DNA from 3 places in the Mesorhizobium sp. CNPSo 4689 genome. Region 3 is predicted to be linked to each of the others. Evidence: predicted binding sites of a transcription regulator. Region 3 holds the regulator's gene; each other region holds the start of a gene.
The links. Region 3 encodes LexA, which represses DNA repair genes until DNA is damaged. Its sites were predicted from a motif close to TGTTCNNNNTGTGTTCNG; they were not measured.
Positions count from the first base shown of each region.

Region 1: a site for LexA is predicted at 5,343-5,360, ahead of uvrA (excinuclease ABC subunit UvrA). Genes of this name have one in related genera too.
Region 2: a site for LexA is predicted at 8,190-8,207, ahead of dinB (DNA polymerase IV). Genes of this name have one in related genera too.

Region 1 is NZ_JBWLUZ010000007.1:35,863-46,456, reverse strand. It holds gene AC04SI_RS13085 (GGDEF domain-containing protein) at 1-454, opposite strand, end outside; gene AC04SI_RS13080 (DUF72 domain-containing protein) at 940-1,746, opposite strand; gene AC04SI_RS13075 (GNAT family N-acetyltransferase) at 1,743-2,240, opposite strand; gene uvrA (excinuclease ABC subunit UvrA) at 2,273-5,194, opposite strand; gene AC04SI_RS13065 (hypothetical protein) at 5,938-6,228, opposite strand; gene AC04SI_RS13060 (ATP-dependent Clp protease proteolytic subunit) at 6,301-6,906, opposite strand; gene AC04SI_RS13055 (SRPBCC family protein) at 6,929-7,219, opposite strand; gene AC04SI_RS13050 (ArsR/SmtB family transcription factor) at 7,397-7,711, opposite strand; gene AC04SI_RS13045 (cupin domain-containing protein) at 7,756-8,175, opposite strand; gene ssb (single-stranded DNA-binding protein) at 8,361-8,882, shown strand; gene AC04SI_RS13035 (hypothetical protein) at 8,910-9,062, shown strand; gene AC04SI_RS13030 (hypothetical protein) at 9,062-9,220, shown strand; gene AC04SI_RS13025 (OsmC family protein) at 9,341-9,757, shown strand; gene AC04SI_RS13020 (hypothetical protein) at 9,914-10,594, shown strand, end outside.
Region 2 is NZ_JBWLUZ010000040.1:3,394-13,987, reverse strand. It holds gene AC04SI_RS29125 (DUF982 domain-containing protein) at 1-36, shown strand, start outside; gene AC04SI_RS29120 (hypothetical protein) at 51-362, opposite strand; gene AC04SI_RS29115 (glycosyltransferase family 2 protein) at 530-1,516, shown strand; gene AC04SI_RS29110 (hypothetical protein) at 1,621-1,842, opposite strand; gene AC04SI_RS29105 (DUF1236 domain-containing protein) at 2,047-2,346, opposite strand; gene AC04SI_RS29100 (DUF1236 domain-containing protein) at 2,572-3,324, shown strand; gene AC04SI_RS29095 (hypothetical protein) at 3,871-3,993, opposite strand; gene AC04SI_RS29090 (diguanylate cyclase domain-containing protein) at 4,024-4,932, shown strand; gene AC04SI_RS29085 (exopolysaccharide production repressor protein) at 5,375-5,647, shown strand; gene AC04SI_RS29080 (heme-copper oxidase family protein) at 5,803-6,213, opposite strand; gene AC04SI_RS29075 (hypothetical protein) at 6,452-7,354, opposite strand; gene AC04SI_RS29070 (hypothetical protein) at 7,742-7,978, opposite strand; gene dinB (DNA polymerase IV) at 8,265-9,512, shown strand; gene AC04SI_RS29060 (SRPBCC family protein) at 9,612-10,055, shown strand; gene AC04SI_RS29055 (glycosyltransferase family 2 protein) at 10,244-10,594, opposite strand, start outside.
Region 3 is NZ_JBWLUZ010000025.1:8,362-18,955, reverse strand. It holds partial or broken gene AC04SI_RS24585 (ComEC/Rec2 family competence protein) at 1-2,234, shown strand, start outside; gene lexA (transcriptional repressor LexA) at 2,228-2,968, opposite strand; gene kynU (kynureninase) at 3,426-4,673, shown strand; partial or broken gene AC04SI_RS24570 (alpha/beta hydrolase) at 4,703-5,522, shown strand; gene AC04SI_RS24565 (molybdopterin molybdotransferase MoeA) at 5,531-6,736, opposite strand; gene moaC (cyclic pyranopterin monophosphate synthase MoaC) at 6,737-7,231, opposite strand; gene trpC (indole-3-glycerol phosphate synthase TrpC) at 7,234-8,046, opposite strand; gene trpD (anthranilate phosphoribosyltransferase) at 8,051-9,061, opposite strand; gene AC04SI_RS24545 (SurA N-terminal domain-containing protein) at 9,058-10,594, opposite strand, start outside.

The DNA.
Region 1 (10,594 bases), on a different contig from region 3:
CACCGATGATCGGGACGGCGGATTCGCTGCGCCCCTTCCAGTATTCGAGAGCGGTGGCGAACAAAAGCAGCGCGGCGAACGAATTCTCCAGCATGAAACCCAGCCCGTCATAACCGAGCGCCATTGGTGGCAGGGCCGCGGCCAACGAGATGCCGGCGCCAAGAGCGATATGCGGCAGCGGCGAGCGGCCTGTCGTGAACTGGTGGGCCGCACCCAGCATGGTCGAGAAGCCGAGCAGCAGCAGGGCCAGCGTGGCGACGCCGAGCATTGGCCCAGGCTTGTCGATATAGGCCTTGTAGGCAAAGACGTCGCCGACAACCAGCAGCACGCTGACAGCCCAGGTCAGCAGGAATTTCTCTGAACGCGCGGTGAGCCAGATGCCAAACAACGTCAGGCTCAGGCAGGCGGCGGAAAAGCCGACCGCGAGCAGCAATGAGTTGTAGTCGAGCGCCATGCCTCGTCCTTGCCCGCGCTGGTGCAGCTCAGCGCCCGGTTGGATTCATGCAGCAAGGAGGTATCGATAAGGTTACGATATCGGTGAAGATGTCGAGATTCCACTGGGTTAGAGGATCGCCACCGACAAAAGCAGAATGAGGCCGACCCCCACCATCAGCAGTCCCGGCCAATTCTGTGAAAGGCCGAGGAAACCGAGCCCGCGCCGGCTTGGCTCAAGCGTTGGCCCCGGGGTTGCGAGATTTGGCATCGGCCGATCCGAGGCTGCAGGCGCCGGACCGCTAAGCCGCCCCCGCCTGAGGGCTGCGCCCGCCATGTAGACAACGCCAGCGACAGTCAACAACGCCCCAATGAGGATGACAGCCATCTTCCTCGCCTCTACCCAATCGCATCTGCGGGCGACCACCCGGTTGCCCGCAAAGGCAAACGATCAAGATGCCCTGCAGGTTCCGACAGGGCAGCCGGGCACAGTAAAAGGCTCGCTGCTTATTCCGCGACCCGCTTCATCAGCGCCATGGCGCCGAAGGGCGCGCGGACTTTGCCCTCGGTGATAAAGTAGGCGAACACGTCGCGCGGCTTCACCGGCGCTTCGATCGAAGGGTCGGCGCGTGGCAGATCGGCAGGCACCTTGCCTTCCGCCCAGGTCTTTACCCGCGCCGCCCACTCTTCGAGGCCTTTCGGTGTGTAGCAGTCGGGATTGTCGTCGCTGCCGGTCTGCAGCCGCGCATAGATGAAATCGCCGGTGACGTCGGCAATCCCAGGATATTTGGCATGGTCGGCATAGACGATCGCCACCTTGTATTTGCGCGCAAGTGCCGCGAATTCCGGCACGACGAAACTGTCGTTGCGCACCTCGACCGCATGGCGCAGCGCGACGCCGTCCTGCTTTTCAGGCAGGAGCCTCAGAAAAGCTTCGAAATCGTCCGGATCGAATTTCTTGGTCGGCGCGAACTGCCACAGGATCGGCCCGAGCTTGTCGCCGAGCGCCGCCACACCGGAACCGAGGAAACGCGTCATCGATTCACCGGCCTCGCCGAGCACGCGCCGGTTGGTGACGAAGCGGTTGCCCTTCAGCGAATAGACAAAACCGTCCGGCGCCTCGCTGGCCCATTTGACGAAGGTCGGTTCCTTGAAGCTGGAATAATAGGTGCCGTTGACCTCGATGCTCGGCACCTGACGGCTGGCGTATTGCAGCTGCTTCGCCTTGGAAAGCTTGTCCGGATAGAAGGACGTGTCCCACGGCTCGAAGGTCCAGCCGCCCATGCCGGCGCGGATTTTTCCCTGGCTGCTCATCGTCGTCCTCCCAATGCTCGAAAATCAGACGCTACGGCGCCGTCGACGGGCTTGGCCATGTCGACGACTGTCCATCCTGGCCGGTAGGGATTGGGCCGTCGACCCGTTTCCTGGAAACCATAGGCCACGTAGAGCGCAATGTTCCGCTCCATGCGCGAATTGGTGTAAAGCCGCACCTCCGGCAAGCCCCACAGCCGCGTCTGCTCCTCGGCGAAATCGAGCAGCCTATTGCCGAGTTTCTTGCCCTGAAAGGCAGGTGAGACCGCGACGCTGAAGATCATCGCATGATCGGGATGCCGCTCGAGAACGATCAGTCCGGCCAATTCGGAGCCGCTCTCCAGCAGCCAGACCTGGCCGCGTTCGATCCGCGGCGCATAGTCCTCGGTGACCGGGATCGGCGGCGCGCCCAACAAGGCGGTGTAGGGTGCGTAAGCGGCCTCGGTCAGCGAGAGGACAGTTTGCAGGTCACCGGCAAGCGCTTGTCTGATGGTCATTCAAAAACTCTCCAGACACTGCCCCTGTCCGCTCACTCCGCCGCTTCGCGCTTGCCTCCGGGGCGCCGCTCCAGCAGCTCCTTGAGGAACTGGCCGGTGTAGCTGCGTTTCTCGCGCACGACCGCTTCGGGCGTTCCTGAGGCGACCAGCTCACCGCCGCCATCGCCGCCCTCGGGGCCGAGGTCGAGCACCCAGTCGGCGGTCTTGATTACTTCGAGATTGTGCTCGATGACCACCACCGTGTTGCCTTGGTCGACCAGTTCGTGCAGCACCTCCAAAAGCTTGGCGACGTCGTGGAAATGCAGGCCGGTGGTCGGCTCGTCGAGGATGTAGAGCGTCTTGCCGGTCGCTTTGCGCGACAGTTCCTTGGCGAGCTTGATGCGCTGCGCCTCGCCGCCCGACAGCGTCGTCGCCTGCTGGCCGATATGGATGTAGCCGAGGCCGACCTGCTTCAGCGTCTCCAGCTTGTCGCGCACGCCGGGCACGGCGGCGAAGAAGTCGACGCCTTCCTCGACCGTCATGTCCAAAACGTCGGCGATCGACTTGCCCTTGAACAAGACATCCAGCGTCTCGCGGTTGTAGCGCTTGCCGTGACAAACGTCGCAGGTGACATAGACGTCGGGCAGGAAGTGCATCTCGATCTTGATGACGCCGTCGCCCTGGCAGGCCTCGCAGCGGCCGCCCTTGACGTTGAAGGAAAACCGCCCCGGCTGATAGCCGCGCGCCTTGGCCTCCGGCAGCCCCGCGAACCAGTCGCGGATCGGCGTGAAGGCGCCGGTATAGGTGGCCGGGTTGGAGCGTGGGGTCCGTCCAATGGGCGACTGGTCGATGTCGATGACCTTGTCGAGGAATTCGAGACCCTCGATGCGATCGTGATCGGCCGGATGCTCGCGCGAGCCCATGATGCGGCGCGAGGCCGCCTTGAACAGCGTCTCGATCAGGAAGGTCGACTTGCCGCCACCCGACACGCCCGTGACAGCGGTGAAGGTGCCGAGCGGGATTTCGGCGGTCACGTTCTTCAGATTGTTGCCGCGCGCGCCGACGATCTTCAGCCGCCGGTTCTTCTTCGCCTCGCGCCGCACCGCCGGCGTCGCCACTTCGAGCTCGCCCGACAGATATTTGCCGGTGATCGAGGCAGGCGTCGCCATGATCTGCTGCGGTGTTCCCTGGGCGATGATCTCGCCGCCATGGATGCCGGCGGCCGGGCCGATGTCGACGACATAGTCGGCATGCAGGATGGCATCCTCGTCATGCTCGACGACGATGACCGTGTTGCCGATGTCGCGCAGATGCTTCAGCGTGTCGAGCAGGCGCGCATTGTCGCGCTGGTGCAGGCCGATCGAAGGCTCGTCCAGCACATAGAGCACGCCGGTGAGGCCGGAGCCGATCTGCGAGGCCAGCCGGATGCGCTGGCTCTCGCCGCCCGACAGTGTGCCTGAATTGCGCGACAGCGTCAGATAGTCGAGCCCGACATCGTTGAGGAAGCGCAGCCGCTCGCGGATTTCCTTCAGCACCCGCACCGCGATCTCGTTCTGCTTGTCGTTGAGCTGCGCCGGCAGCTCGGTGAACCACTGGTCTGCCTTGCGGATCGATTGCTCGGTCACCTCGCCGATATGCTTTCCCGCGATCTTCACCGCCAGCGCTTCCGGCTTCAGCCGGTAGCCTCTGCAGACGGGGCAGGGCGTCGCCGACATGAAGCGCTCGATTTCCTCGCGCATCCAGGCGGATTCGGTCTCCTTCCAGCGCCGCTCGAGATTGGGGATGACGCCTTCGAAAGTCTTGGTCGTCTTGTAGGAGCGCAGGCCGTCATCATACTGGAAGGTGATCTCGCGCTCGCCCGTGCCGCGCAGGATCGCCTCCTGGGCCTCAGTGGTCAGATCCTTGAACTTGTCGCCAAGCTTGAAGCCATAGGCCTTGCCCAAAGCTTCCAGAGTCTGCGCGTAATAGGGCGAGGTCGACTTGGCCCATGGGCTGACGGCGCCGTCGCGCAGCGAGACGTTCTCGTCCGGCACGACCAGATTGCCGTCGATGGCACGCTGGCTGCCGAGACCGTCGCAGGTCGGACAGGCGCCGAACGGGTTGTTGAAGGAGAACAGCCTGGGCTCGATCTCCGGAATGGTGAAACCGGACACCGGGCAGGCGAACTTCTCCGAGAACAGGATGCGCTCATGCGTCTCGTTCTTCGACTTGTTGACGGAATCCTCGCCGGTCTGGCTGGCGTCGAGCGGCCGGTCGGCGAACTCGGCCACCGCCAGCCCTTCGGCGAGCTTCAGCGCCGTCTCGATGGAATCGGCAAGTCGCGTCGCCAGATCGCCGCGCACCACGATGCGGTCGACGACAACGTCGATGTCATGCTTGTATTTCTTATCCAGCGCCGGCACGTCGGCGATCTCGTAGAAGACGCCATCGACCTTGACGCGCTGAAAGCCCTTCTTTTGCAACTCCAGCAGTTCCTTGCGATACTCGCCTTTGCGGCCGCGCACGATCGGCGCCAGCAGGAACAGGCGTGTGCCTTCCTCGACGGCCAGCACGCGGTCGACCATCTGCGACACCGTCTGGCTTTCGATCGGCAGGCCGGTGGCCGGCGAATAGGGAATGCCGACGCGCGCGAACAGAAGCCGCATGTAGTCATAGATCTCGGTGACGGTGCCGACCGTCGAGCGCGGGTTCTTCGACGTGGTCTTCTGTTCGATTGAGATGGCAGGCGACAGGCCGTCGATCTGGTCGACGTCGGGCTTCTGCATCATTTCGAGGAATTGCCGCGCATAGGCCGACAGGCTCTCGACATAGCGGCGCTGGCCTTCGGCATAGATGGTGTCGAAGGCAAGCGACGACTTGCCGGACCCCGACAGGCCGGTCATGACGATCAGGCTGTCACGCGGCAGGTCGAGATCGACATTTTTCAGATTGTGTTCGCGCGCCCCGCGAATGGAAAGGTATTTATGGTCGGCCATCGCCGGTCGCCGCCTCAGGTCTGGAATTCGTGGGATCGGCGGGTTTTCCCGGCCATCCCCTATGTAGGTATTTTCGCCGCCACGTCGAGAGACACCACAAATCTCGACAGAAGCCTTTAACCGTCTTTCGCGCGAGGGGGCAAGCGGAAAGAACAAAGGCCGAACACGCTCCTGACAAAGTGCTGTGAAGAACCGGGACGGTGGGCACTCCGTTGAGCAGTTCCGGCATGTCGCCCTTACCCGCACGTAACCTCCCGGCGATCACATTTTCCGTAACCGCCTATTCAAAGGTTGACGCTGCCGACTCGGGGGCGCAGTGTCCACCGGTCAACGGAGCCGGCCGTCTTTCGATGGCCTCGCCGCCCTAGGCGGCTTGCGAGACGCCGCAGGCTTTTGCGATTTGCGCTTCGGACGACATGTCGCAACGGACAGAGGAGTGGAGCATGACGCCACCGGACAGTCCCTTGAGGCTCCAGATATGGCTGGAGCCCCGGCAGGCATAAGTGCCTGGGTCGGCGTGAGCGTCGGCCCGACAAACCGTGCCCTGCCGATCCCCTGACAATTAGAGACCACTGGTCGGATCGTCGGCTGAATGCCGCGAAGCATCCGAAATCAAAGTCGGTATAACACTACCGACAGATTGGATTATAGATCCATAAAAAGCCCCGTCCGTTTGCGGAAGCAACGGCGGGGCTGTTCGTTTGAGGGTGTGCAAAGCCGACTGATGCTGCCGTGAGCGAGAGCTACCGGTTGGATGGCTTGATCGCGCCGGCGCCAACATCGACCGTGATGCTGCCGGAAATCCTGACGTCGGTGTCGCCGATCTTGAACTGGCCGTTGCCGCTGGCAGGCAGCGCGTCGTCGGGTTCGGGTTCCGGGGCCGGCTTGGCGATGCGATAGTCGCCGGTCACGCCGGGAAGGGCGCCTTTCTGGGTCGAGCTGTCGTCGGCAAAGGCGGCTCCGGCCAGCATGCTGGCGCCGGCGAAGGCGGCGGTGACGGTGCAAACAAGTCTGGAAAGGCGGATGTCGGTCATCCCCGAACTATAGTGTCGCGCCGCTGGCGAGGCCAGACCGACGCGATCAAATTGCCGCGCGCCCGCTGCTCCTCAAGCAGCCTTCTTGCGGGTGTCGAAAACATGGTCGACGAGACCCCACGCCTTCGCCTCTTCGGCGGTCATGAAATAATCGCGGTCGAGCGTGCGCTCGACCTCCTCGTAAGTACGCCCGCAATGATGCGCATAAAGCTCGGTCATCCGCCGCTTGGTGCGCAATATGCCCTCGGCGTGGCGCTGGATGTCGGAAGCCTGGCCCTGGAAGCCGCCCAGCGGCTGATGCAGCACGATGCTGGTGTTGGGCAGGGCAATGCGCCGCCCCGGCGTGCCGGCCATCAGCAGGAACGAAGCCATCGAGGCGGCAAAGCCCATGCACACGGTCGACACCGGGCAGGAGATGTATTGCATCGTGTCGTAGATGGCGAAGCCGCTGGTCACCACGCCGCCCGGCGAGTTGATGTAGAGCGAGATTTCCTTGTCGGGATTGTCCGATTCCAGCGACAGAAGCTGGGCGCAGACCAGCGCCGATACGCCGTCATTGATCTCTCCGTTGATGAAGACGATGCGCTCTCGCAGCAGCCGCGAAAAAATGTCGAAAGCGCGTTCGCCGCGGCTCGATTGCTCGATCACCATCGGCACCAGATTGGCAAGGCCGCTCATCTTTTTTCTCCGATTTCCCTGTTCAGGCCGCGCGCAGCTGCATGTACGGCGCATTCGCAGCGACAGGCAGTTTGGATTGGGGTGCATCGAGCGACAGCCGGCAGCCGGCGCCTGCCATGGCGAGCACAGGCGTTGCTGCCCGGGCGAACCCGTCATGGACAATACGCAGATGCGTGCCGCCCGAAATCGTACGGTCGAGGGTAAACGTGACGATGCTGTCGAGCGCTTGGCTGGCATCGTCCGGCTCCGGCCGTTCGCGCCAGGAATAGCGCAGCAGCCTGCCGGGCTCGGCATCGAGGACTTCGCAATCGATCGGCGCGTCCGGCCTGGCAAAGGCAAAGCGGCGGCCGATCTCGGGCTTGATGTCGTTGGGGCATCATCCAGGCCGCCAGCAGCTTGGGCTCGGTCAGCGCGCGCCACACTTTCTCCGGCGGTTCCGGCAGCTCGCATTCGAATTCGAGCGAGTTCGCAGCACTTTTCGCATGCTTTGTCATGGGTCCATGTCCTTCAAAACAGCCTTCAGCTTTTCGATGCGCTCCGGCCAGAACGCACGGTAGCGCTCGATCCAGCCGAGCAGCGGGTCGAGTCCTTGCGGGTCGGCGCGGTAGTATGCGTTGCGGCCGGCCCGCCGCTCGGTGACCAGGCCGGCGCCGCGCAACACCGCCAGATGCTGCGAGACCGCCGGCTGCGATACGGTCATGCCGGTGCGCAGTTCCGACACCGTCATCTCGCTGGCGGCAAGCCGCTCATAGACGGCGCGCCGCGTCGGGTCGGCAAGGGCGCGAAAAATCTCTGCTTCGATCATGGCCAAAGCATAAGTGGATACTTATTGGTTTGGCAAGTGCTGTTTTATGGCGCCGCCGGAAGCCAGCGTCTCACCGGCTCGGCAGATCCGTCAAAAATTGCCTCGAAGATCGGGGATGCCAGCACGGCATGGATGTGAAGCGTCTCGGTGCCGACGTTTCGAAAACCGTGCTTCCTCTCCGCGGGCACAAGAAGCGACTGTCCCGCCGTCAGCGTCATGCGGTCGTCATCGATCCACATTTCGGCAGTTCCGGTGATGACGGTAAGCACTTCCTCGACCGAGTGCCAATGGGTCGGAGCCCAGACACCCGGCTGAACCCATTGTTCAAACAGGCAAAGCTGGCTGGCACCGTTGCTGGCGGAAGCCTGCATCCGGGTTTCCACGCCCGCCCGCCATTGCTCTCGCGGGTGATCCATATGTGCGATGACTCTCATTCGCAGCCGCCGCCCTTTCGATCCCGACATATTCGCAATTTCAAACAGGCACCCTACCTCTTGCTGACATTCCTTGACAGCTGGGAGTGACCAGAATAGAACAAAAAAAGAACAAAAACCTTGTGGGAAAAGGCAGCCACAGCAGGCGGGGATTGACCGTTGCCTGTAAGGTGCGGTCGGCAAAAATTTGTTTCGGATGAGCGCGGAGAAGTATGATGGCGGGTAGCATCAACAAGGTCATTCTGGTGGGCAATCTCGGGGCGGACCCTGAAATCCGTCGCCTGAACTCGGGTGAGCCGGTCGTCAACATCCGCATCGCCACGTCGGAAAGCTGGCGCGACAAGAATTCCGGCGAGCGCAAGGAAAAGACCGAGTGGCACAACGTCGTCATCTTCAACGACCAGATCGCCAAGGTGGCCGAGCAGTATCTGAAGAAGGGCATGAAAGTCTATGTCGAGGGCCAGTTGCAGACGCGCAAGTGGCAGGACCAGACCGGTAATGACCGCTACACGACCGAAATCGTGCTGCAGAAATTCCGTGGCGAGCTGCAGATGCTCGACGCGCGCGGCGAGGGCGGCGCCCAGGTCGGCAACTATGCCGGCGGCGGCAACAGCAGCCGCGGTTCCGATTTCGGCCAGTCCGGCCCGAACGAAGGTTTCAGCCGCGGCGGCGGTGGCGCCAAGGGCGGTGGCGGCGGCGGTTCGTCGCGAGAGCTGGACGACGAAATCCCGTTCTGAGGCCAATCGACTGCAGGAGAGGGCGCCATGTCGCTGGGACCGCTGCTTACCGCGCCCCCTCCAATTCCCTGGCATGCCTTCGCTGCCTTTGCTGCGTTGGTGACCGGCGCCACGCAGCTGGCGCTGCCCAAGGGCACGACGCGCCATCGCGTCGTCGGCTATATGTCTGGGCGGCGCTGATGCTTGTCATAGCCATCTCGAGTTTCTGGATCCAGGAGATACGCCTTGTCGGCCCTTTCAGCCCGATCCATCTGCTGTCGATCCTGGTGCTGGTCACCGTGCCGCTGGCGGTGTGTATGCCCACAGCCATAAGGTCACCACGCATCGTGGCGCCATGATCAAACTCTATGTTTTCGCGCTGATCGGCGCCGGCATCTTCACGCTGTTGCCCGGCCGCATCATGCACGCGGTCGTGTTCGGCCAGTAGTCAGCGCGATGCGCTTACAGGGAAGAATCCAGTGAAAGCACGGGTAAAGTGGGTCGAGGAACGTACCTTTGTCGGCGAGTCCGGCAGCGGCCATAAGGTCGTGCTGGGCACCGCTTTCGGCCCGGAAGGCAAGACACCGGGTCCGAGCCCGATGGAGCTGGTGCTGATCGGCACCGGCGGCTGCTCGGCCTATGACGTTGTCCACATCCTCGAAAAAGGCCGCGAGGCGGTCGAGGACTGTGTCGTCGAACTCGATGCCGAGCGAGCCGAGACCGAGCCAAGAGTATTCACCCGCATTCACATGCATTTCATCGTCAAGGGCCGTACGCTCTCGCACGACAAGGTGAAGCGGGCGATTGATCTGTCGATCGAAAAATACTGCTCGGCGACCGCGATGATGGCCAAGACGGCTGAAGTCACGCACGATTTCGAGGTGGTCGACACCTAGCGCTGGCGGTTTGCCACGTGAGGTGAAGCCGCGTCCTGGAACCCTTCGACTTCATGGGACATCCGGAATTGCCATACGGGTTAGTCGCAACGAGTGATGCCGCCAGGAACGGCGTGACTTCAGACGCTACGGGCTAATGCCCCAGGGGTTCCATCGTTGCTTCCTGCGCCGCGGGCTTCACCCGACTTGGCGTCTATTACTGCGTTTCAGAAGATGGGATGCTGGGTCGCTGACGCCGACTATGCACCATGGAGGCGCACAATGGAGCCCGACGAGAAGGCCAAAAACGACACCACGGTTGGTGACCACTCGGAAGAGAATGGGGCCGCCGAAGTCACCGCATCCGACGAAGAACGCGACATCTCCGAACCTAAGGCCGCGGATCCACGTGACGTCGATATCGGCGTGAACCAGGACTCGGAGGCTGGCGACGATGTCGATATGGCGGTGTCGATCATCGGTTCGAGCCCCGCAATCGTCGAACTCGATGCAGAGGTCGATCAGAAGGGCGAAATGGACCAGGACGCGGAGATCGCGAGCGAGACGGGCGATCCCGACGGTCGGGAAATCGACGTCGCGGTCGAACAGAGGCCCGAGGTCGATCAGAGAATCGAAGTCGATGTCGAAGTCAGCGAAGATGACGGGATCATCATCGTCGAGATCGATGCGGACATGGAAGACGATGTCGAAATCGAGAGCGATCTGGATGTCGACGTGGACGATGATGATGAAGACAGCCTCGAAGCCGAGATCGACCAGGAAACCGAAACTGACGGAAACGTCGATGTCGATGTGGAAATCCGCGATGACCTCGACGCCGAGGTCGATGTAGACATC
Region 2 (10,594 bases), on a different contig from region 3:
CGCAGCCGAGCTGAGCGGAATCGCCCCGTGCCGTGACTTGGGGCCCGTTGCTATTGCTTCGGCGGCTGCGCCGGCACCTCGTCGGGCCTGATCACAGGCGTCCTGCCCTCATTCGGCGCCGGGTGGGCCATGCCCTGGTCGCCGGTGGGCGGCGGCTGCAGCACGCCGCCGCAAGGTTCGAGCTTGCCGGTCAGGCCGCCATTGCCGCCACTGGTCGTCGACGGCTTCTGGCCGTCGTTCTGACCTTGCGGCTCGGCCTGGCACGGTCCGCCCGGCGTCGGGGCGTTCATCTGGTCGTCGGTCTGCGCGGCCGCCGGTCCGGCGAGCGCCAGCAACAAAGCGCATGGCAAGAGTGGTTTCATGGTTCCAACTCCTTTCCTGCAAGGCTTGTCCTTCGGGAAAGGATGTCGGCGGCGATTGGTTCCAACCGCGGCAAAGCGAACATTGCGACGGCTCGGCAAGGGGCTGCAAAATCCGGCGCAGTCAGCTATGGGTGCACGCGCCGAGGGAAATGCAAGCGGGCCAGTTCATGCAACGCGAAAGCTATTCGATCATTGTCGAAATGGAAAATGCTGGCACGATCGACTGGGACGAGGTCGGCGCCGGCCTCGCCGCGCTTTCGCGCGAGGTCAGGGCCGCGGCACGCCTGGGATACGTCGCCAGACAGGTGATTTTCGTTCATGCCGGAGAGGCCGGCGACACACCGCTGTTGCGCCGCCAGATCGAAGACGCGGCGCCGGAGCTTGCGCGGGACGTGACGCTCGGCTTCTGCGCCTTGCCCGGCGGGCGCTATTACGAGCTGAAGAACGAGGGGATCGCCCAGGCGACGGGCGACATCGTCGTGCTCTGCGATTCCGACACCGTCGCCCAGTCAGGCTGGCTGCCGGCCCTGCTGAAGCCGTTCCAGGACCCGCGGACCGTCGCCGTGAACGGCCACACCTATCTCGAGCATGACGACTTTGCCTCGCGGACATTCGCGCTGCTATGGATCTTTCCGCTTCGCGACCATGATCGGCGCTTTGCCGCCAAGCGCGCCATGAACGCCAACAATTGCGCCATCCAGCGAAGCTGGCTCGCCAGCCATCCATTTCCGAACAACAACGGCTTCAAGGTGTCGTGCACGCTGCTCGACCGGCAACTGCGAGCGGAAGGCCACGACCTGGTCAAGGCCGAGGCGCTGGCCAGCCACTATCCGCCGCGCGGCTGGCGCTTCCTGTTGTGGCGCGCGCTGGTCACCGGCCGCGACGCGGACCGCAAATATGCCGCGCTGAAATCCGCCTCGCGGCCACGGCGCGTTTTCAAGGCCATGCGCCGCTGGGCTTCGGCATCCTGGCGCGCCAGCCTGCGAATCGCGCTCCAGGCCCCGCGCACCGGCATGCCGGCGTGGCAGATACCCTTGGCCGTGATCGTCGGGCTTGTCTTCAACGCACTGGTGTTCGTCGGCCAGATCAGCCTGGCGGCTGGTCTGGTGAAGGACGACGTCGAGCGCGTCCCGGCCTTTGTTGGCCACAGCTGACGGCACGCGTGCGGACGTCGAGTATCAGCGCCCTTACCTGCGCTGATACTCGACAGACCGTATGCGCGATTTTTTTGATTCGACCGGTTCCGGCCGGCGGATTGTCAATTCAGGGAGTGATCGCCCGCCCCTTGGGCAACGAAGGACGCCGCAATCAGGTCGTCGGCATCGATGCGTAAGGAGCCTTCGCCATCACCCATGATGGCCGCGACCTTCTGGAAGGTTCTCATCTCATGCTCGGTGATGCTTGCGCTGCGCATCCTGGCCCTGAGGTCAGCGACCCGCATCCCCAATGCGGGGGACGTTCCGATTTCACGCTTCGACATAATACCTTGCCTCCTCCCCAGCCCATTTCGCCGCCTCGCCGCTTCGCTGGCCCATGCTGCCTATCAATAAGGCAGCACGAAGTCAGACGCGGCAACGCGTGATTCCGAGGAAGGTTCCTGCTTGTACCTGCTCATACTAGTCACGAGATAATACGGGGCGGACCGGCCCACCGCTCCGGCAAGCGGTGAGCCGTGCGATGCGGGTTACTGAATGATCTTCACGATCTTGCGTGTGCCGGGATCGACAAGCACGGTCTGATTGTCGACGACGACATAGCGGTATTTGACATTGGGGACTTCATGGAGTTCGACCGTGTCGGGAAGTGCGGTACCGACATTGAGCTCCACGCCGGGAATCTTGATGGATGCCAGTGGTTTCTTCTGCACATATTCCCGAATCACGGTTTCCTGCTCAGGCTGAATGATGACGTCCTGGGCAGCAGCGGCGCCCACTCCAGCGAACAACAGAAGGCCGGCGGCGGCGGTTGCAAGATGCAGTCTCATGATCGTCTCCTTTCGTTGCAGCGGCCACTTGCGCCACGCGGCCTGAAGCCATTCGCGACCGGGTCGCCTCAGTCGTAAACGCCATCGCATGGGGCTTGTTCCTCCCATTTTTCGGCTCCTCGACGCGACAGTTCCGCTTTGCCGGCAGGGGCAGATCAGCCCGGAACAAAGGCCACGAGTCGAAGTTAACCCAACGAAGGGACGACACTTTCGAGGAGACTTTTGATGAAACATCTTCTGATCACAAGCATGCTCGCACTCGGCGTCGGATGTGGCGCCGCCATAGCCCAGACGCAGACGCCCGCCGAGGTCCAGCCAAGCGGTGGCGCCAATTGCGAAGCCGGCGCAGCGGACTGCCAGCAGGGCGGCAAGGCCGGCGAGCAAGCCCAGGGCAAGGCCAAGATGAAGACCGATGAGCAGGCGCAGGGCAAGGCCGGCGCCAGCACAGAAGAGCAGGCTCAAGGCAAGGCCAAGCTGAAGACCGACGAGGCACAAGGCAAGGCCGGCGCCACGACTGAAGAGCAGGCTCAGGGCAAGCCCAAGCTGAAGACCGATGAGCAGGCTCAAGGCAAGGCCGGCGCCACAACTGAAGAGCAGGCCGAGGGCAAGGCTGGCGCCACAACCGACCAGCAGGCTGAGGGCAAGGCCAAGGTCCAGACCGACGAACAGGTGCAGGGCAAGGCTTCGACCCAGACCGACCAGGGCTCGACCGCGTCTATCAGCAATGTGACCGTCGAGCAGAAGACCGAGGTCACGCAGATCATTCGCGAGACGAACGTCGCACCGGTGGCGCGTGTCGACTTCGACATTTCGGTAGGCATCGAGGTGCCACGGCAGAAGGTGCGGCTGCACCGCTTGCCGGCGCGCATCGTCAAGATCGTCCCCGCTTACGAAACCTACATGTATTTCGTGCTTGCCGACGGCCGCATCGTCATCGTCGATCCGGACAGCTACAAGATCGTGCTGATCCTGACCTGATCCGGCGAACACCACGAACAGGCCCGCCGCGCATTCGGCACGGCGGGCCTTTTCGTGCGTCTGACGCCGGTCCTTCGAAGGTTATGGACCTCCCAAACCGAAACCCCGCCGCCCTTACGGAAAAAGGCGGCGGGGTCGGCCTTCCGCCGATGAAGGGGCGTTCTCGGCGGGTCGCTGGCGATTGTTCCCGGCCACTATCTTTTTTGTTTGAGCATCACCTTGCCCTAGCTGAACAGGATTCCGGCAGTGACAAAGACGACGCCGAGCGCGAAGACAGGCGCAAGCGCGCCTCGTGGACGCTGCGTTCCATAAGCTCCTCCTGATCGATGTGGGTGGGGAACGGTCCCGCCTGTGCTTGGTTCCTGAATTCAGAAGTCCTTGGCCAAAGGTCCCCAATGGCATCGACCAAAAGACCCAAAGGCCATGGCCGCGCCCGATGAGGCGACCAACCTGCCTCCGCAAAACCAGGCGCGGGCCAGGCCGTTAATCCGATGGCAATCGTTCCATATTAGCGTCGCCGCATATTCCGGAAAATTGCTGAGGGGGTCAGCGGCCGATGCCGAAGGTGTCACGTATCCTGGCGAATGCGTTCGAGGTGGCCGAGCCGTCAGGGGCCGGCCTGCCGGGCCTGGCCGAAGCGATCGGGCGGATGGCCAGCTGATCGAGCATTCGCGCGAGCGTATCCGGCTGCTGGAGGCCGTGATCGACAATTTCCCCGGCGGCGTTTCGCTGTTCGACCAGGATCTCAACATGGTCGTCTGCAATCAGCGGCAACGCGCCTTGCTCGACTATCCCGATGAGCTTTTTGCCAATGGCTACCCCTCGATGGAGACGCTGTTTCGCTTCAATGCCGAGCGTGGCGAGTACGGACCGGGCGATATCGAGATGCATGTCGCGCGCCGCCTCGCCCTCGTCAGGCAGCGCGAGGCGCATGTCTACGAACGCACCCGGCCGAACGGAACCATCGTCGAGGTGCGCGGCATGCCGATCGAGGGCGGCGGCTTCGTCACCACCTATTTCGACGTCACCGAACAGCGCCGCAACCAGGCCACGATCGCGCATATGGCGCATCATGACGCGCTGACCGACCTGCCCAACCGCATGCTGTTTTCCGACCGGTTGCACGGCGCGCTTGCCCTTGCCAGGCGCGGCGCCCTGATGGCCGTGCACTACCTCGACCTCGACAATTTCAAACCGGTCAACGACAATTTCGGCCACAAGGCCGGCGACAGATTGCTGATCGACGTGGCCGGCCGGCTGCGCGCCGCGGTGCGCGACAACGATACGGTCGCGCGGCTCGGCGGCGACGAAGTCGCCATCATCCAGACCGGGATTACCGGACAGACGGATGTGTCGGCGCTTGCCCGGCGCATCGTCGAGCGTTTCCAGTCGCCCTTCGCGGTCGCCGACAGCCCGGTCGTCGTCGGCGTCAGCATCGGCATCGCGCTGGCGCCTGGCGATGCGCTGGGCAGCGACGAACTGCTGCAGAAAGCCGATACCGCGCTCTACCGCAGCAAGTCGGGCGGGCGCGGACAATTCAGCTTCTTTGGGGAACCACACATCCTCCTTTGGATGGATAGGTCAAAATATTCGCAAACGCTAATATGATTCGCGCAGGCAAAGCACCCAACCCTTGCGCCGAGCGCCGGCGGAGTTCCTATAGCTGCCTCGGCCGGCGCTCGTCATCGAGTGCCGCCTTGATCGCGATCAGATGATGAGAAGTGCTACCGCCGCCGAAACGCCTGGGGCTCGCGAACTTTCGCGCATCCGAGCCAACAGCGGAGCCAGAGCCGGCGACCTTGCGCTGATTTCGCCCGCGGCAAAACCGATTCCAGCAAAGCGCGCGCGATGCTCCAACGCCGCACTTGCAGCGAAAGGCGTATGGCCCTAAGTCCTAAGACGTAGGTCGCATGCCGTGGGCCGAAAGCCCTCCGAGAGCGCGGCACAGTGCCAACTTGCGACCGCACATGAAAGGTGCAACGCTCGAATTGGGTAGAGACATGGGCGGGCTTCCCGGGTTTCAATCGGTCCGGGACGTTCGATTGGGCAAATGTATTTTCCGCAATTTCTTGTGGGAATGTCAGCAACGCTTCTCGTAATCCTTGGCTGGATTTACGCGGCTACCGGGTCGTTTTGGCAATCGCTGGGCTGGACATTTGTCGCCGCCCTGGTGCTGCAGGCGGGCTACTTCATCGCTGTGCTTTTGCTCATCTATGGCCGCACCTCATCGGCGGCCAAGGCCGACAAATCGCTCCCGGCCAAAGTGCCCGGGCCGTTCGAACGCGACGGCATCATCCACACCTTGCTGTCGCGGCTTTTTTAACAGGCGGCGCGGCGCCCTTATCCAAGACTTGTCGCACCAGCGCGAGCCGGCGTCCGGCCCAGACGCCGGCGCAAAACTTTCAGCCGGGCAGGTGCGCCAGGGGACCCGCTACGCCGTGGCATAGCAGCCCACCCGGCAGCGCTGCATGACTCCGGTCAGCGAGGCGCCGACTTCAGGCCGGAGGCGGTGGGCACCGGTTCGGACGAGAAGACGACGAAGCCGAAGACGAGAACGGCAGCGGCAACGATCATGGAGCCGGTGGCAACGACCGGCTCGATCGCCGTGTTGCCCTTCGCCAGCATCAGGTAAAGCGCCGGCAGCATCACCACCAGGCCGAGCGTATAGAGGCCGAAGTGGATCATCGCGATGCGGCGCGCGGCCTTGGCCGGATTGAGCGCATAGTAGCCGCCGAATATCGCGGAGGTTACCCAGCCCAGAAGGTTGATATGGGCATGCGCCGGAAAGGCGGCGTGATCTTGCGAGATCGCCATATGCAGGCCGATGGCGATGCCCACGATGAGAAAAACGATGGCCGTTTTGAAGAAAAGTTCCGAAACCCTAGGCATGTTGTTTTCTCCCCAATCCCTTTTAAACCCCGACATTGCGAAGGTTACACCTGGGAACCGAGATTTTCCATGCCGTACTTGGGGTTAGCAACGGGTTTTGCGCAGCGTTGTGGTGGCTTCCTGACGCCGGCGGACAGGGGAGGCGATGGATCGCTGCAGAACCGATTCCAAACTTGGGCAGCGGCAGGCGAAAAAATGCCGCCGGGGCGAACCCCGGCGGCATTGCCGTTCAGCCAAACTATTCCGCCGTCTCGGTCTCGGTCGGCTCGTCGACGGTCGAATCGGCAGCCGCGTCGTCCGCGTTCTCCGCTTCTAGCTTGGCGGCTACCTGGTCGACCTTGTCCGCGAGCACGCCCTTGGCCCATTCGGTGACCTCGGCGTCGACCGGCTTGTTGGCCATATCGGCGAGTGCCGCGTCGAGCGATGCGTCGTCGGTGCCGACAGCGGCTTCGTCAGCCTCCGCCTGGGCCGCGGCAGCCGCCGCCTCGGCATCCGTGACCGCGGTCTCCTGATCCGCGATCTGCGCTTCCAGATCCGCGATCTGTGCGTCCAGGGCCGCCTGCTCCTCGGGCGTTGCGGGCGTCTGTGCATTCGCCTCAACGAGCTGCGCGTTCAGGTCGTCCAGCTTCGCCTGAGCTTCGGCTGCCGCGGCGGCCGCCTCTTCAGCCGTGGCCTCGGCGAGCTTGGCGTTCGCGGATGCCATCACAAAAGCCTGAACAGCGGCGAATTTCTTGCTCTTGGAGTTCATGTAGGCGTTGATGTTGCGCTGCAGCGAGTTCAGCCGGCCGAGCTTGGCGTGGATGTTCTTCTCCTTGGGAGCGGCGGCGACGTCCACCTCATCCACGGAGACTTCCGTCGTGGCCTTCTTGCCCGACTTTGTCGACTTAGCCGATGCTGACTTGCCGTTCGTGCTCTTGCCTGACTTGCCGTGCGTGCTCTTGCCTGACTTGCCGTGCGTGCTCTTGCCGGAATTGCCCTGCGAACCGCTTTTGCCGGAGTTGCCGCCGCCATTCCCGTTGCCGCCGCCATTGCCGTGGCCACCGCCATTCCCACCACCATTGCCGCCGGCAGCGGCCAGTGCGGGAGACGCCAGAAGCGCGAATGCCGCAAGCGCGGCAAAGAGAGTCTTTCGGGATGTCATGAGTATTTTCCTCCGAGAATCGCCACCTCACCCAACCGCTAATGAGCGCAATATGAGAAATCCCTAATGCCGTCGGTAAACTTTAGATAAATGTGGTTTCAATGCGAGAGCGAAGCAGCCCGCCAGCGAACAATCCGAATCGAGAAACTGCCATAACCATTTGAAATTCTTAAACTATATGAAAACTGACAACCGGCTTGCGCCATTTGGACCGCAGAAGGCCCATACGGGTCAGACCATGGTCCCAAACGGGCGTCCAGCGGTACGAAAACGGTCGCCGCGTCGTCGATTGAGAAGGCGCTCAAGCAGCGGAAGTCGATGACAAGCGAGGGCGCTCCGACCGCCTGAACGGCAGCCAAATGAGCGGTGCCACCTCCTGGCGATGCACTATGGCGCCCGCAAAATGTCGGCGCCCGGCTGCTCGTCGAACAGCACCGCGCAACCGCGCCCAAGCGCCACCGCCGACAGCGCATTGGCGACGGTCTCATCCGCCGAGACGAAATCCCCGGTCAGCACGCGCAATTCTTCCACGGCCCTCGCCATCGATACGAGCCGCCCGGCGGCACGGTCGGTGGTGCAGGCATCGACGACACAAACGAGATCGATGATTTCGAAGCGGTCCATCTCAGGTCTCCGCAAAACAGTCCCTTCGAGCCAATCAACGCCGTGGCGCGCGACAATGTTCCGGGGCGGATCATGGACCTTCGTCGATGGTGCGCTGCCCACTGACGGTGGGCAAAAAAAACGAGATTCCGACTTGAATCCGCCCTTCATCGCAAGACATTTCCCCTGCCCTCGCCGACGGCTTAGAGGCAGCTTGACAAGAGACCCTATTTGTTCTCTTTTTGTTCGGCAAAAAATTCCTTAAAACAGGCATGGCTAATGCTGCAATGCCGTAGGGTGGAACGGGATGGAAACCAGCGCCACCATCCTGCATGCCGACCTCGACGCCTTCTATGCCTCGGTCGAGCAGTTGCTCGATCCATCGCTGCGCGGCAAACCCATCGCCGTCGGAGGCGGCGTGGTGCTGGCCGCATCCTATGAGGCTCGAGCGTTCGGCGTGCGCGGCGGCATGCCCGGACGCAAGGCCCGCGAACTCTGTCCGCAGCTGATCTTCGTCGGCGGCCATTTCGGGGACTACCAGCGACTCGGCGACGCCGCCATAAAAGTGCTCGACGATTTCACGCCGTTGGTCGAGCGCATCTCCATCGACGAGGCCTTCGCCGACGTTGCCGGCTGCACGCATCTGTTCGGGCCGCCGGCCGTGATCGCCGCCATTGTACGGCGCCGCGTGCGGGCCGAGCTCGGCCTGCCGATCTCGATCGGCGTGGCGCGCACCAAGCACCTGGCCAAGATCGCTTCGCAGGTGGCCAAGCCCGACGGGCTGGTGGTCGTCGATCCCGCAGGCGAGCTCGCCTTCCTGCACGATTTGCCGGTCTCGCTGATGTGGGGCGTCGGCCCGGCGACCAAGGCGCGGCTGGCGGAAATCGGCGTCGAGACCATCGGCCAGCTGGCCAAGACCCACAGTGGGGCGCTGGAACGGCTGATCGGGCCGGCCGCCGGGCAGAAGCTTGCCGCGCTGGCCTGGAATCGCGACCCGCGCCGGCTCGAGACGCATCGGCGCGCGCATTCGGCGGGCGCGCAGTCGGCACTGGGCCGCAAGCCTGCCGTGGCAGATGTGTTCGTGCCAACCTTGCTGCATCTGGCCGACCGGGTGGCGAGCCGACTGAGGGCCAAGGACCGCCCCGGCCGCACGGTGACGGTGCGCGTGCGCTTCGCCGACCTGCGCGCGGTGAGCTGCTCGATCACGCTTGACCAAGCTATATCAGCGACGGCGATGCTGGCCGAGACCGCCGAGGAACTGGTGCGTGGCGTGCTCGCCGCCCATCCCTGCGAGAAGGTGATTTCGCTGCTGGCGATCTCGGTCTCGCATCTCGAGGAAAGTGCGGAACTGCAGCTGGAGCTACCGCTCGGACTTGCCGACGAGAAGCGCCGGCCGGGCAGCAAAAGGGGCCAAGCGCGCTTTGGCGCCGACCGCGCCGTCGACAAGATCCGGCAGCGCTTCGGCAAGCAGGCGGTCGGCTATGGCGCCGTGGCGCTGGAGGCGGCGCGTTTGGTGCCGGACGAGTTCCGCGAGCTGGCCGAGAAGGAACTGTGAAGCGGCGGTCGCGGTTTAAAAATGTTCGGCACGGGTGTCGGACCAGTCAAGACCCGTTCGTCCTTGGAACATAGACCGGCAATCATCAGGAGAAACGATATGCCCAGCACCGTACGCTTGCACCGCGTTCTGACAACCAGCCCGGAGAAGGTTTATCGCGCTTTCATCGAGGCGGACGCGCTGGCGAAATGGCTCCCGCCCAACGGTTTCACCTGCACGGTCCATCATCTGGAAGCAAAGGTCGGCGGTACGTTCAAAATGTCCTTCCGAAACTTCACGACGGGCAACAGCCACTCATTTGGCGGCGATTATGTCGAGCTCGTTTCGGGTGAACGCCTCCGCTACACGGACACGTTCGATGATCCCAACCTGCCCGGCGAGATACAGGTGACGGTGACATTGAAGAAAGTCTCGGTCGGCACGGAGTTGGATATCACGCAGGCAGGCATACCGGACGCGATTCCGGCCGAGGCCTGTTATCTCGGCTGGCAGGAGTCGCTGCGAAACCTGGCAAGGCTCGTCGAACCCGAGATCAATCAATAGAGGTTGATGGCGAAAGATCCATGCGGCCCGAGACTGCCAATCTCCCCCCCCTCGAGGGGGAGATGTCCGGTAGGACAGAGGGGGCGCGAAGGATCGCGTCTGCCGGACCGGCCCTTCGCTGTCGCTCCGGGCGTTCGTTGTTCGCAAAGCCAAGCAATTGGCTTTGCGTCCGCTTCGCGGACCACGCCTCACCCCATCGCCTGGCGGATGGATTTGGAAAATCGGGCCAGGAAGGCCGGCCTCGATGAGGCGTCGAGCTTCCATGACAGCACCGCCGTCGCCATTTTGCGCGGTAGCATGCCGACGGACAGAAACCAGGCGGCAAGGACGGCTCGCCGCCTGAGCGACGCCGTCAATTGGAGGCTGGCGACGGCGCCGGCCGCACCCAGGACCAGCCTGGAATCATTGACCACCGGGTGCCGACGCCTGTCGGCGCAGAGTGAGGCCAGCCGTTCTTCGAGGTGAACGGGATCGTGCAGGAAGGTTTTCGACGGCTCCACGGTCAGGCCGACACTGGAGACCTGGTCGGAAAGCGCCTC
Region 3 (10,594 bases):
AGCCGGCACGGAGCTTGACCGCGGCATAGGCTTCCTGCTGGTGCCGGTGTTTCTGGCATGCGGGGTGATCCTTTATTTCTCGCTGGCGACGGAACCCGATTTCTACAGGCCCGTCGCCGTGGTCACCTTGATGGCGGCCTGCGCGGTGGTCTCGCGGTCATGGCAGAAGACGCATTTGTGCTTCATGGCGGCGCTGCTCTGCGCACTCGGCCTGCTCGCCGCCAAGGTCGAAACCTGGCGTGCCGGAACGCAAATGCTCGGCTCCGAGATCCAGACGCGGCTGACCGGGCGGCTCGCCAGTCTGGAGGAAATGGAAAACGGCCGCGTCAGGCTGACCATCGACGTGATTTCGACCGCCCACCCAAAGCTGCGCTACGCGCCGGAGCGGGTCAGGCTTTCGGCGCGGAAAGTTCCTCCGGATATGACGGCCGGTTCCCTGATCACCGGCTATGCCCGGCTGCTTCCGCCGACCGGACCGGTGCGGCCGGACAGCTACGACTTTTCCTTCGACAGCTATCTTTCTGGCATCGGAGCTAGCGGCTTTTTCCTCGGCAATCCGAAGACTGTTGCCTCCAAAACTGGCGCCGGCGAAGACGCGCCATCCACGACGCGCCTGGCGTCCGCGATCGAGAACGCCCGGGAGAACATCGCAGACCACATTCGCGGTCAGATTGGCGGCCCCAAAGGTGAGATTGCCGCGGCACTGATGGTCGGCGTACGCGCCGGCATCCCGGATGAGATCAACGAAGCGATGCGGCGCACCGGCATCTACCACATCATCTCGATTTCCGGCCTGCACATGGCGCTTGTCGCCGGCACCATCATGGGGCTGCTGCGCGGCGCCTTCGCCCTGTTTCCCGATTTCGCTTCGCGCCGGCCGGTGAAGAAATATGCGGCCGCCGCAGCGCTCTTTTCCATCGCCGCCTACCTCGTCTTTTCCGGCATCGTCGTCGCCGCCGAACGCAGCTTCATCATGCTGGCGGTGATGCTGGTCGCCGTGCTGTTCGACCGCGCGCGGCGCTGACCATGCGTAACCTGGCGATCTCGGCCATCGCCGTCATCCTGGTGTCGCCGCACGAAGTGGTCGGCCCGAGCTTCCAGATGTCGTTTGCGGCAACCGCGGCCCTTGTCGGCGCCTATGCCGGCTGGTCGGACTACCGCGCCGGCAGGGCGACATCGCCGCCGCCAAGGCGATCGCCGCTCGCCTTCGTCACGCGAAAATTCCTGCTCGGCATGGGCGGTCTCGCCATGACCTCCATCATCGCTGGCGGTGCGACAGCGCTCTTCGCCATCTGGCATTTTCAGCGCGTGTCGCCGCTCAGCCTGTTTGCCAACCTGGCCGTCATGCCGATTGTCTCGGTCGTCATGCTGTTGGCCGTAATCAGCGCGCTGCTGATGCCTTTCGGGCTCGATTGGCCCTCCCTCTATCTGATGGGCAAAGGGCTGACGGCGATGATCGCGATCTCGGAATGGATTTCCGAGCGCTCGCCGGTCGATGCCGTCGGGTTGATCTCCATTCAGTCGGTGCTGCTGGTGACCATCGCGCTGGTCATCGCCACCATGGCGACGACATGGCTCAGGCTGGCAGCCGTTCCATTCGCGCTCGCCGGCCTGCTGACGGTCTCCGACACCCGCACGCCGGATGTCCTGATCTCGGAGGATGCGCATCTGGTGGTCATGCCGATCGGCGGGGGGGACTCGCCATCAACCGGGTGCGATCGAACGAGTTCACCACCGACAACTGGAAACGGGCACTGAAAGCCGAAACCATTGTCGTACCGGAGACCTTCGAGAAGGGAGACGCGCGGTTCGACATGGATCCGGCCGACCTGCCGCCGGGCTCGCCCTTCTACTGCAGCGCCGGTCTGTGCCTCGCACGGCATCCGTCCGGCGCCATCATCGCGTATGCAGAAGACCGCAAGGACGCGTGGAGAGCGTGTGCTTTCGCGACCCTGATCATCGTCAACGACGCCACCGCCTACGACCCTTGCCGCAATCCGCTTGTCCTTGTCGTCAAGAAACGGCAGCTTGCCCGCTTGGGCAGCGCCGCCGTCTTCTTCGACCAGCAATCGGCAATCGCGCCAGCGGAGATAGACTTCGCGATCGAGCAGCCGTACCGGCCCTGGCACGAGCAGCGCAGATTTTCGCGCGAGGCGAGGGGCCTGCCGTCTTACAAGAGACCCGAAAGGCAGGCCAGCAAACCGCCGCCAAAACAATCACCGCCGCCTCAGTAGCGCCGGATCAAGCCAACCAACTTGCCCTGCACCTTGACCCGGTCGGGCCCGAAGATGCGGGTTTCATAGGCCGGGTTTGCGGCTTCCAGCGCGATCGAAGCGCCCTTGCGGCGGAAGCGCTTCAGCGTCGCTTCCTCCTCGTCGACCAGTGCCACGACGATCTCGCCCGGGCTCGCCGTATCGGCATTGCGGATGATGACCGTATCGCCGTCGAAAATCCCGGCCTCGATCATCGAATCGCCCTTGACCTCCAGCGCGTAGTGCTCGCCGCCCATGATCATGTCCGGCGGCACCGAGATCGAGTGCGTCTGATGCTGGATGGCGTCGATCGGCACACCGGCCGCGATCCGGCCCATCACCGGGATGGACACTGCCGCGACCGCATCGTCGTCGTTGCCCGCCTGGGGCGTGCGCGACGATGCCATCGGCTTGATCTGCCGCCCGAGACCGCCCTGCCCAAGACTGCCCTGAATGACGCTCGGCGAGAACTTTTTCGCCGCATTGAGGCCGGGAGCGATCGAATCGGGTAGGCGCAGCACTTCGAGAGCGCGCGCCCGGTTGGGTAGCCGACGAATGAAACCGCGCTCCTCCAGCGCCGTGATCAGCCGGTGGATGCCCGACTTCGAGGCAAGGTCGAGCGCCTCCTTCATCTCGTCGAAGGATGGTGGAATACCACTTTCCTTCAGCCGCTCATGGATGAACATCAGCAGTTCATGTTGTTTGCGTGTCAGCATCGCGGCCCCCAACGGAATCAGAAAAACAAAACCAGAACAAACACTATCTGTTCCATTTGTGTTCCGCAACCGTTTAAAGTTTAATGAATGGCTTAAGGTGCCCGAAACGATGTTGTGGTCGACAGAGAATGTCAAACTCCCTCAGAGTCCGGCTTCATCGCATTGATTTTGTTTTCTTTTATGGCCTCAGCCCGACTTGGAAGGCTCCAGTACCGGCAATCATTTGGCGCAGACATTCCCGGGTCGGGCTGTGTTCGACCATCCAGCCCGCTCGATGCACCGTGAACGAAACGAACTCAAAATGCCAACTTTGAGCAAAGGTCGAGGGGTTGTCGTTGGGCCGACAAGTCATCAAGGCAGGTTCTTGCAGTGCGATGGCGAGTGATGAGAGAAAGTACCGATCGGCCTGTGTGTCGTCATTGCGTGCCGGTGTCCTGCAGAGGGGAGCAGACATATCATGACCGCAGTTCCTGATCTTGCGGCCGTCGAGGCGATGGACGCCGCGGATCCACTGCGCTCGCTGCGCGACCGCTTCATCCTGCCCAAAGGGGTGATCTATCTCGACGGCAATTCGCTGGGCGCTGCCTCGCATGCCGCTTTCGACGCGCTGCGCAAGGCGGCGACCGAAGAATGGGCGCAGGACCTCATCCGCGCATGGAACACGGCCGGCTGGTTCGACATGCCGCTCGAACTCGGCGACCAGCTGGGGCGCCTGATCGGCGCAGCGTCCGGCCAAACGGTGGTCTGCGACACCACCTCGATCAACATCTACAAGGTTCTGCACGCCGCAATGGCCATGCGGCCGGATCGGCCCGTCATCGTCGCCGAAGGCGACAGCTTTCCGACCGACCTCTACATGGCTGAAGGCGTGGCCTCGACCCGAAAGAACACCGTTCTCCGCCTCGCTGGCGTCGACGCGCCGACGATCGAGGAGCTGATCGACGAAAATGTCGCCGTGGTGCTGGTCAACCACGTCAACTACAAGTCAGGCGAACTGCGAGACATGACCGCGCTGACGCGCATCGCCCATGACGCGGGGGCGCTGATCGTCTGGGATCTCTGCCACACCGCGGGCGCCATGCCGGTCGAACTGGATAAGGCCAATGCCGACTTCGCGGTCGGCTGCACTTACAAATATCTGAACGGCGGTCCGGGTTCTCCGGCCTTCATCTACGCGGCCGAGCGCCATCATGCCGATGTGCAGCAGCCGCTCAGCGGATGGTGGAGCCACGCACGGCCCTTCGCTTTCGAGCAATCCTACGCAGCCGGCACCGGCATCCGCCGTTTTCTGTGCGGCACACAGCCGGTCCTGTCGATGCGCACGCTGAAGGGCGCACTCGCCATCTGGGACGATGTCGACATGGCGGCCGTGAGAAAGAAGAGCATCGCCCAGGCCGATCTGTTCATCGAACTCGTCGAGGCAAAATGCGGTGCCTACGGTCTCACGCTCGAAAGCACCCGTGACAGCGCCAGGCGCGGCAGCCAGATTTCATTCATGCACGAGCACGGCTACCAGATCATGCGGGCGCTTATCGAACGTGGCGTGATCGGCGATTTCCGGGCGCCGTCGACCATACGCTTTGGCTTCACCCCGCTCTATGTCGGCTACGCCGATGTGTGGCACGCTGTCGAAGTTCTGGCAGACATCCTGCGCAGCGGCGCCTGGAAGGACGCACGTTTCGCTGTCAAGACAGCGGTCACCTGAGCGGCAAGGAGAGCAGGGGGAGGGCATAGGTGCTCGAACATCGTATTTCCGACTGGAACAACGCCTATACGAACGGCGCCAACATCGCTGGCGGCGATCGCTGGCCGGCCGCTTGGGTCGAGCCCGCGCGGGCCTTTCGCGACGCTCTTTCGGCCGAGGGCAGGGCGCGGCTCGACATCGTCTACGGCGATAGACCGCGCAACCGGCTCGATCTTTTCCTGCCGGGCACCTCACCCAACGGGCTCGTTGTGTTCGTGCACGGCGGCTATTGGAAAGCGTTCGACAAGAGTTTCTGGTCGCATCTTGCCGCTGGGCCGATAGGCCAAGGCGATGCCTTCCTACACGCCATGTCCCGAGATACGCATCGCCGGCATCGTCAGGGAGGTCGGCGCGGCGATCGGCAAGGCGGCGGCGCTGGTCGACGGGCCGCTGATGCTGATCGGACATTCCGCCGGCGGCCATCTCGCCAGCCGGATGGCGAGCGCAACCACGCCTCTGTCGCCCGGAGTGACGGGGCGCATACGCCATGTCGTGTCGATCTCGGGTGTGCACGACCTGCGCCCGCTCATGCGCACCGCCATGAACGAGACGCTGGCGATCGACGATGCCGAAGCGCTGACCGAAAGCCCGGCCCTTCTGCGCCCGATGGACAATGCACGCCTGACCTGCTGGGTCGGCGGTGGCGAGCGCGCCGAGTTCCTGCGTCAGAGCGCTCTGCTGGCCAACATCTGGACCGGCCTCGGCGCTGCGACCAGCTCGGTGGTCGAGCCGGACCGGCACCATTTCAGCATCATCGACGGTCTTGCAGACCCGGAGCATCCGCTGACCCGGACGCTGATCGCGGAATAGGAACGGGTTCAGCGCAGCATCAGCACGCTGCAGGTGGCACCCGCTGCAGCGGCAGGCGCAAACGGCTCGCGCACGATCAGCCCGTTGGCGTCGGCGAGCATTCTCAGCATCGAGGAATCCTGGATGCCGAAGGGCGTCGCCACCAGCGCGCCGGCCTCTTCCCGAACCACCGCGCGCACATAGTCTTGCCTGAGATCGTTGGCCGGCATCGCGGTCCCGAGGCGGGCCGCGCGTATGTCCTGCTGGAAGCGGCGGCCGCCGAGCCGCGCCAGAAGCGGCTTCAGGAACAGTTGCGAGCAGACGAGGCTGGCGACTGGATTGCCGGGCAAGCCGATGCAGCATATCTCCCCGAGCCGGCCGAACATCAGCGGCTTGCCCGGGCGCATGGCGATCTTCCAGAAGTCGAGCGTCATGCCTTCGCCGGTCAGCACGTCGTGGATCAGGTCGTGGTCGCCGACCGAGGCGCCGCCGAGCGTAACGATGACATCGGCGCCGTGCTCGACCGCCTGCCGCACCAGCGCGGCAATTGCCTCCTTGCGATCGGCGGCAATGCCGAGGTCGAGCGCGCGCGCCCCTACAGACTGCGCGGCGGCGGCGACACCATAGGCATTGGACGAGATGATCTGGTCTGGGCCGAGCGCGCTGCCCGGCGGCAGGAGTTCGTCGCCGGTGGCGATGATGGCGACAAGCGGCCTTTTGACCACGGTCACTTCTGGATGGTTGGCAGAGGCCGCCAGGGAGAGTGCCGCCGGATCGAGCAGGCGCCCCTTTTCGAGCAGCACGTCGCCCCTGGTGAAGTCGAGACCGACGCGGCGGATGTTGCGTCCTTCGGCTGTCGATTCCGTCACCTCGATGGCGCCACCACCGAGATCCCTGACATTCTCCTGGATGACGATGGTGTCGGCGCCTTCGGGCAGTGGCGCGCCGGTGAAAATACGCACCGCATGACCCTTGTGGACAGCACCGTCGAAGCCGCGCCCGGCCGGCGCCATGCCGATCACCGAAAGCCGCGCCGGGACTGAGGCGATATCGGCTGCCCGAACGGCGTAGCCGTCCATGGCGGAGGCGTTGAACGGCGGCTGGGTGCGCAGCGCCACGACGGGTTCGGCGAGCACCCGGCCGGCGGCATCGATGAGCGCGACGCTTTCGCTGCCTGTCGGGGCAGCGCCATCCAGCAGGCGTTCAAGCGCCTCGGCGACCGGAACCAGCGCCATCTAGGCGCCTGCCTTGTGGTCGGATCTGTAGTCGCCGGATTTGCCGCCGGTCTTTTCGACCAGCCTGATGCCGGAGATCACCATGGCGCGATCGACCGCCTTGGCCATGTCGTAGATGGTCAGGCACGCGACCGAGGCCGCTGTCAGCGCCTCCATCTCGACGCCGGTCTTGCCGGTGACGCGGGCCAGCGCAGTGACCTTCAGGCCCGGCAGCGAATGGTCCGGCTCGATGTCGACGGAAACTTTGGTCAGCAGCAGCGGATGGCAGAGCGGGATCAATTCATGCGTCTTCTTCGCCGCCATGATGCCGGCGATGCGTGCCGTGCCCAGCACGTCACCCTTCTTGGCATCCCCGGCCAGGATCATTGCTAGCGTTTCGGGAAGCATCGAGACAAAGCCTTCGGCAATTGCCGTGCGGGTCGTCTCGGCCTTGTCGCCGACATCGACCATGTTGGCCTCGCCCTTGGCGCCGAGATGGGTGAGGGCGGCTGCCATCGTCAGATGGCCTCGGCCGGCGCCTTGCCAGTCAGAAGCAGGGACGTGGCAGCCGCCACGTCCTGCTGGCGCATCAGACTCTCGCCGACGAGGAAGGTGCCGATGCCGCTTGTCTCCAGCCTGCGGCAGTCCTCATGCGTGAAGATACCGCTCTCGCTGACCAGCAGCCGGTCTGCCGGCACCATCGCCGCCAGCCGCTCCGAAACAGTCAGGCTGGTCTCGAACGTCCTGAGGTCGCGGTTGTTGATGCCGATCAGCCGCGACGACAATTTCAGCGCGCTCTCCATCTCGGCCTCGTCATGCACCTCGACCAGCGCGTCCATGCCGAGTGCGAATGCCGTGGCTTCGAGTTCGCTCGCCATGGCGTCATCGACACTGGCCATGATGATCAGGATGGCGTCGGCGCCCCAGGCGCGCGCTTCGAACACCTGATAGGGATCGAACAGGAAATCCTTGCGCAGCGCGGGCAAGGCGACGGCGCCACGCGCCGCGGTGAGGAATTCGGGTGCGCCCTGGAAAGAGGGAGCATCGGTCAGCACGGAAAGGCAGGCAGCGCCGCCCTTCGCATAGGCCTTTGCAAGCGCCGGTGGGTCGAAATCGGCGCGGATCAGGCCTTTGGACGGGCTCGCCTTCTTGATCTCGGCGATCAGCCCGAAGCCGCCGGCTTTGCGCTTCGCTTCGAGCGCAGCGAGAAAACCGCGCGGCGCGTCTGCATCCTTCGCCCGTGCCTCGATCACGGCAAGCGGGACTCGCAACTTCGCCGCGGCGATCTCGTCGCGTTTGTAGGCCTCGATCTTGCGCAGGATGTCGGACAAGGGCCTATCCGTTCGAAATTGCTACCAGCCTGTCGAGCACCTGGAGTGCCCGGCCGCTGTCGATGGCTTGCGCCGCGCTCGCCATGCCGTCGGCAAGCGTCGTCGCCTTGCCCGCCACCACCAGCCCAGCGCCGGCATTCATCAGCACCGTATCGCGATAGGCGCCGGCGGCACCGCCCAGCATGTCGCGCATGGCCTTGGCGTTGTAGGCCGCGTCGCCGCCGCGCAGCTCGTCCTTGCTGTGGCGCTTCAGCCCGACCGCTTCCGGGGTCAGCGTGAAGCTGCGGATCTCGCCACCGACGAGTTCCGCCACCTGCGTCTCCCCGGTGGTGGTGATCTCGTCATAGCCGTCGCCATGGACGACCCAGGCATGGTCGGTGCCCAGCGCCTTCAATGTCTCTGCGACCGGCATGATCCATTCCGGCAGGAACACGCCGACCATCTGCCTGAGGACGCCGGCCGGATTGGACAGCGGTCCGAGCAGGTTGAAGATGGTGCGGGTGCCGAGTTCGCCGCGGATCGGACCGACATGCTTCATCGCCGGATGATGCGCCGGCGCGAACATGAAGCCGACGCCGGTCTCGTGGATGCAGTGGCCGATGATTTCCGGCGGGATGTCGATCTTGACGCCGAGCGCGATCAGGACATCGGCGGCACCCGTCAGCGAGGACAGGCCGCGATTGCCGTGCTTGGCGACCGGCACGCCGCTGCCGGCGATGACGAAGGCCGATCCGGTCGAGATGTTGACCGAGTGTGAATTGTCGCCCCCGGTGCCGACGATGTCGATGGCGCCCTGCGGAGCATCGACGCGCAGCATCTTGGCGCGCATGGTGGCGACGGCGCCGGAGATCTCGCTCACCGCTTCGCCGCGCACGCGCAACGCCATCAGGAAGCCACCGATCTGGCCGGGCGTCGCATCGCCCGACATGATGATGTCGAAGGCTTCGCGCGCCTCGTCGAAGGAAAGCGGCGTCCCGCCCGCGACCTTGGCGATATGGGTCTTCAGCGCGCTCATCTGGCCTGCGCCTGGGCAACGGCGGTCTGGTCGATGCGGACGTCGTACTGCGTCTGCAACTGCGCCACCAACTGGTCTAGCAGATCGTCCGACATGCCGGCGGTGAAGGATTTCTGCGCATCGTCCGGCACCGAGCTGGCATCGGCGCCGGCCGGTTCGAACACTTCGGCGACCTTGAACAGTATCTGTCCTTCGCCGGTGGGCGAGGGGATCAGCCCGGTTCCGCCTTCGCCGACACCGAACATCGCCGCCGCACCCTCCTTGCCGAAATCGACGTCGTCCGCCTCGCGCTTGACGCCGCGCTTGGTCTGCTTCTCGAGCTTGAGTTCGCCGGCGATGACATCGAGCGTGGTGCCCGCCTTGAGCCGCTTCTCCAGTTCGTTGGCCTTGGCGGTGAGCCGCTTCGTCGTCTCGTCAGCCGTCCAGTCGGCCACCACCTTCTGGCGGACCTCGTCCAGCGTGCGATCGCGCGCAGGCGTGACCGATCCGACCTCGTAGAAGACGAAGCCGTTGTCGGCGGTGGTCAGGCCCTCATTCTCGGCGCCGGGTTCGGCGGCGAACACCGACTTGATCAGCTCGGCCGATTCCGGCAGATCCTTGACGATCGTGTCGTCAGGCCGCTGGCCGGTGCGGTCGATCGCATCGATGGTGACGACCTTGAGCTTCAGCTTGGCGGCTGCATCGGCGAGCGAACTGCCCGAGGCGCGCGTGTCTTCGTAGTTGTCGTGCACATCCAGAAGGATGCGGCTTGCCTCGCCCAGCGCCAGGTCCTTGCGAATCTGCTCGGAGACTTCGGCGAGCGGCTTCACCACTTCCGGCTTGATATCGGTGACGCGCAAAAGCACCGGTCCGAAGGCGCCCTGGACGACCGGACTGACTTCATTGGCGGCAAGCTTGAAAGCCGCGTCGGCCACAGCCTTGTCGGCGATCTTGTCCTTGGCCAGCGTGCCGAGCAGCGTGTCGGCCTGCGTCTTGCCCTCGGCGGTGACGATCTTGTCGAAGGTTGCACCGGTCTTCAGCGAGTCTAGCGCTGCCTTGGCCGCATCGGGCGACTGGAACACAAGCTGTTCGATGGTGCGCATTTCAGGCGTGGTGTAGCGCGACTTGTTCTTGTTGTAATCGTCGCTGATCTGCTGCTCGGTCACGGCGCTGAGATCCATAATGTCTTGCGGCTCGAGCCTGACATAGGAGAATTTGCGGTATTCCGGCGCCGCATAGGCCTTCTTGTTGGCATCGAAATAGGTCGAGAGCACGCTGTCGGACGGCGCCTCGATCGGCTCGACCAACTTTTTAGGCAAGGTCAGGTAGTCGACCGTGCGGTCTTCGCCGCGATAGAGCGCCACCGCCTTGAGGAAAGTTTGCGGCGCCTTGAGGCCGTCCGAAACCGCCTCGACGATCTGCTGGCGCACCGCCACCTGGGCACGATTCTTCAGATAGTCCTCGGGCCGCATGCCGACCTCGCGCAGCAGATACTCGAACGTTCTGCGGTCGAACTGGCCGCCCGGGCCCTTGAAGGCCGGGTCTTCGCGCGTG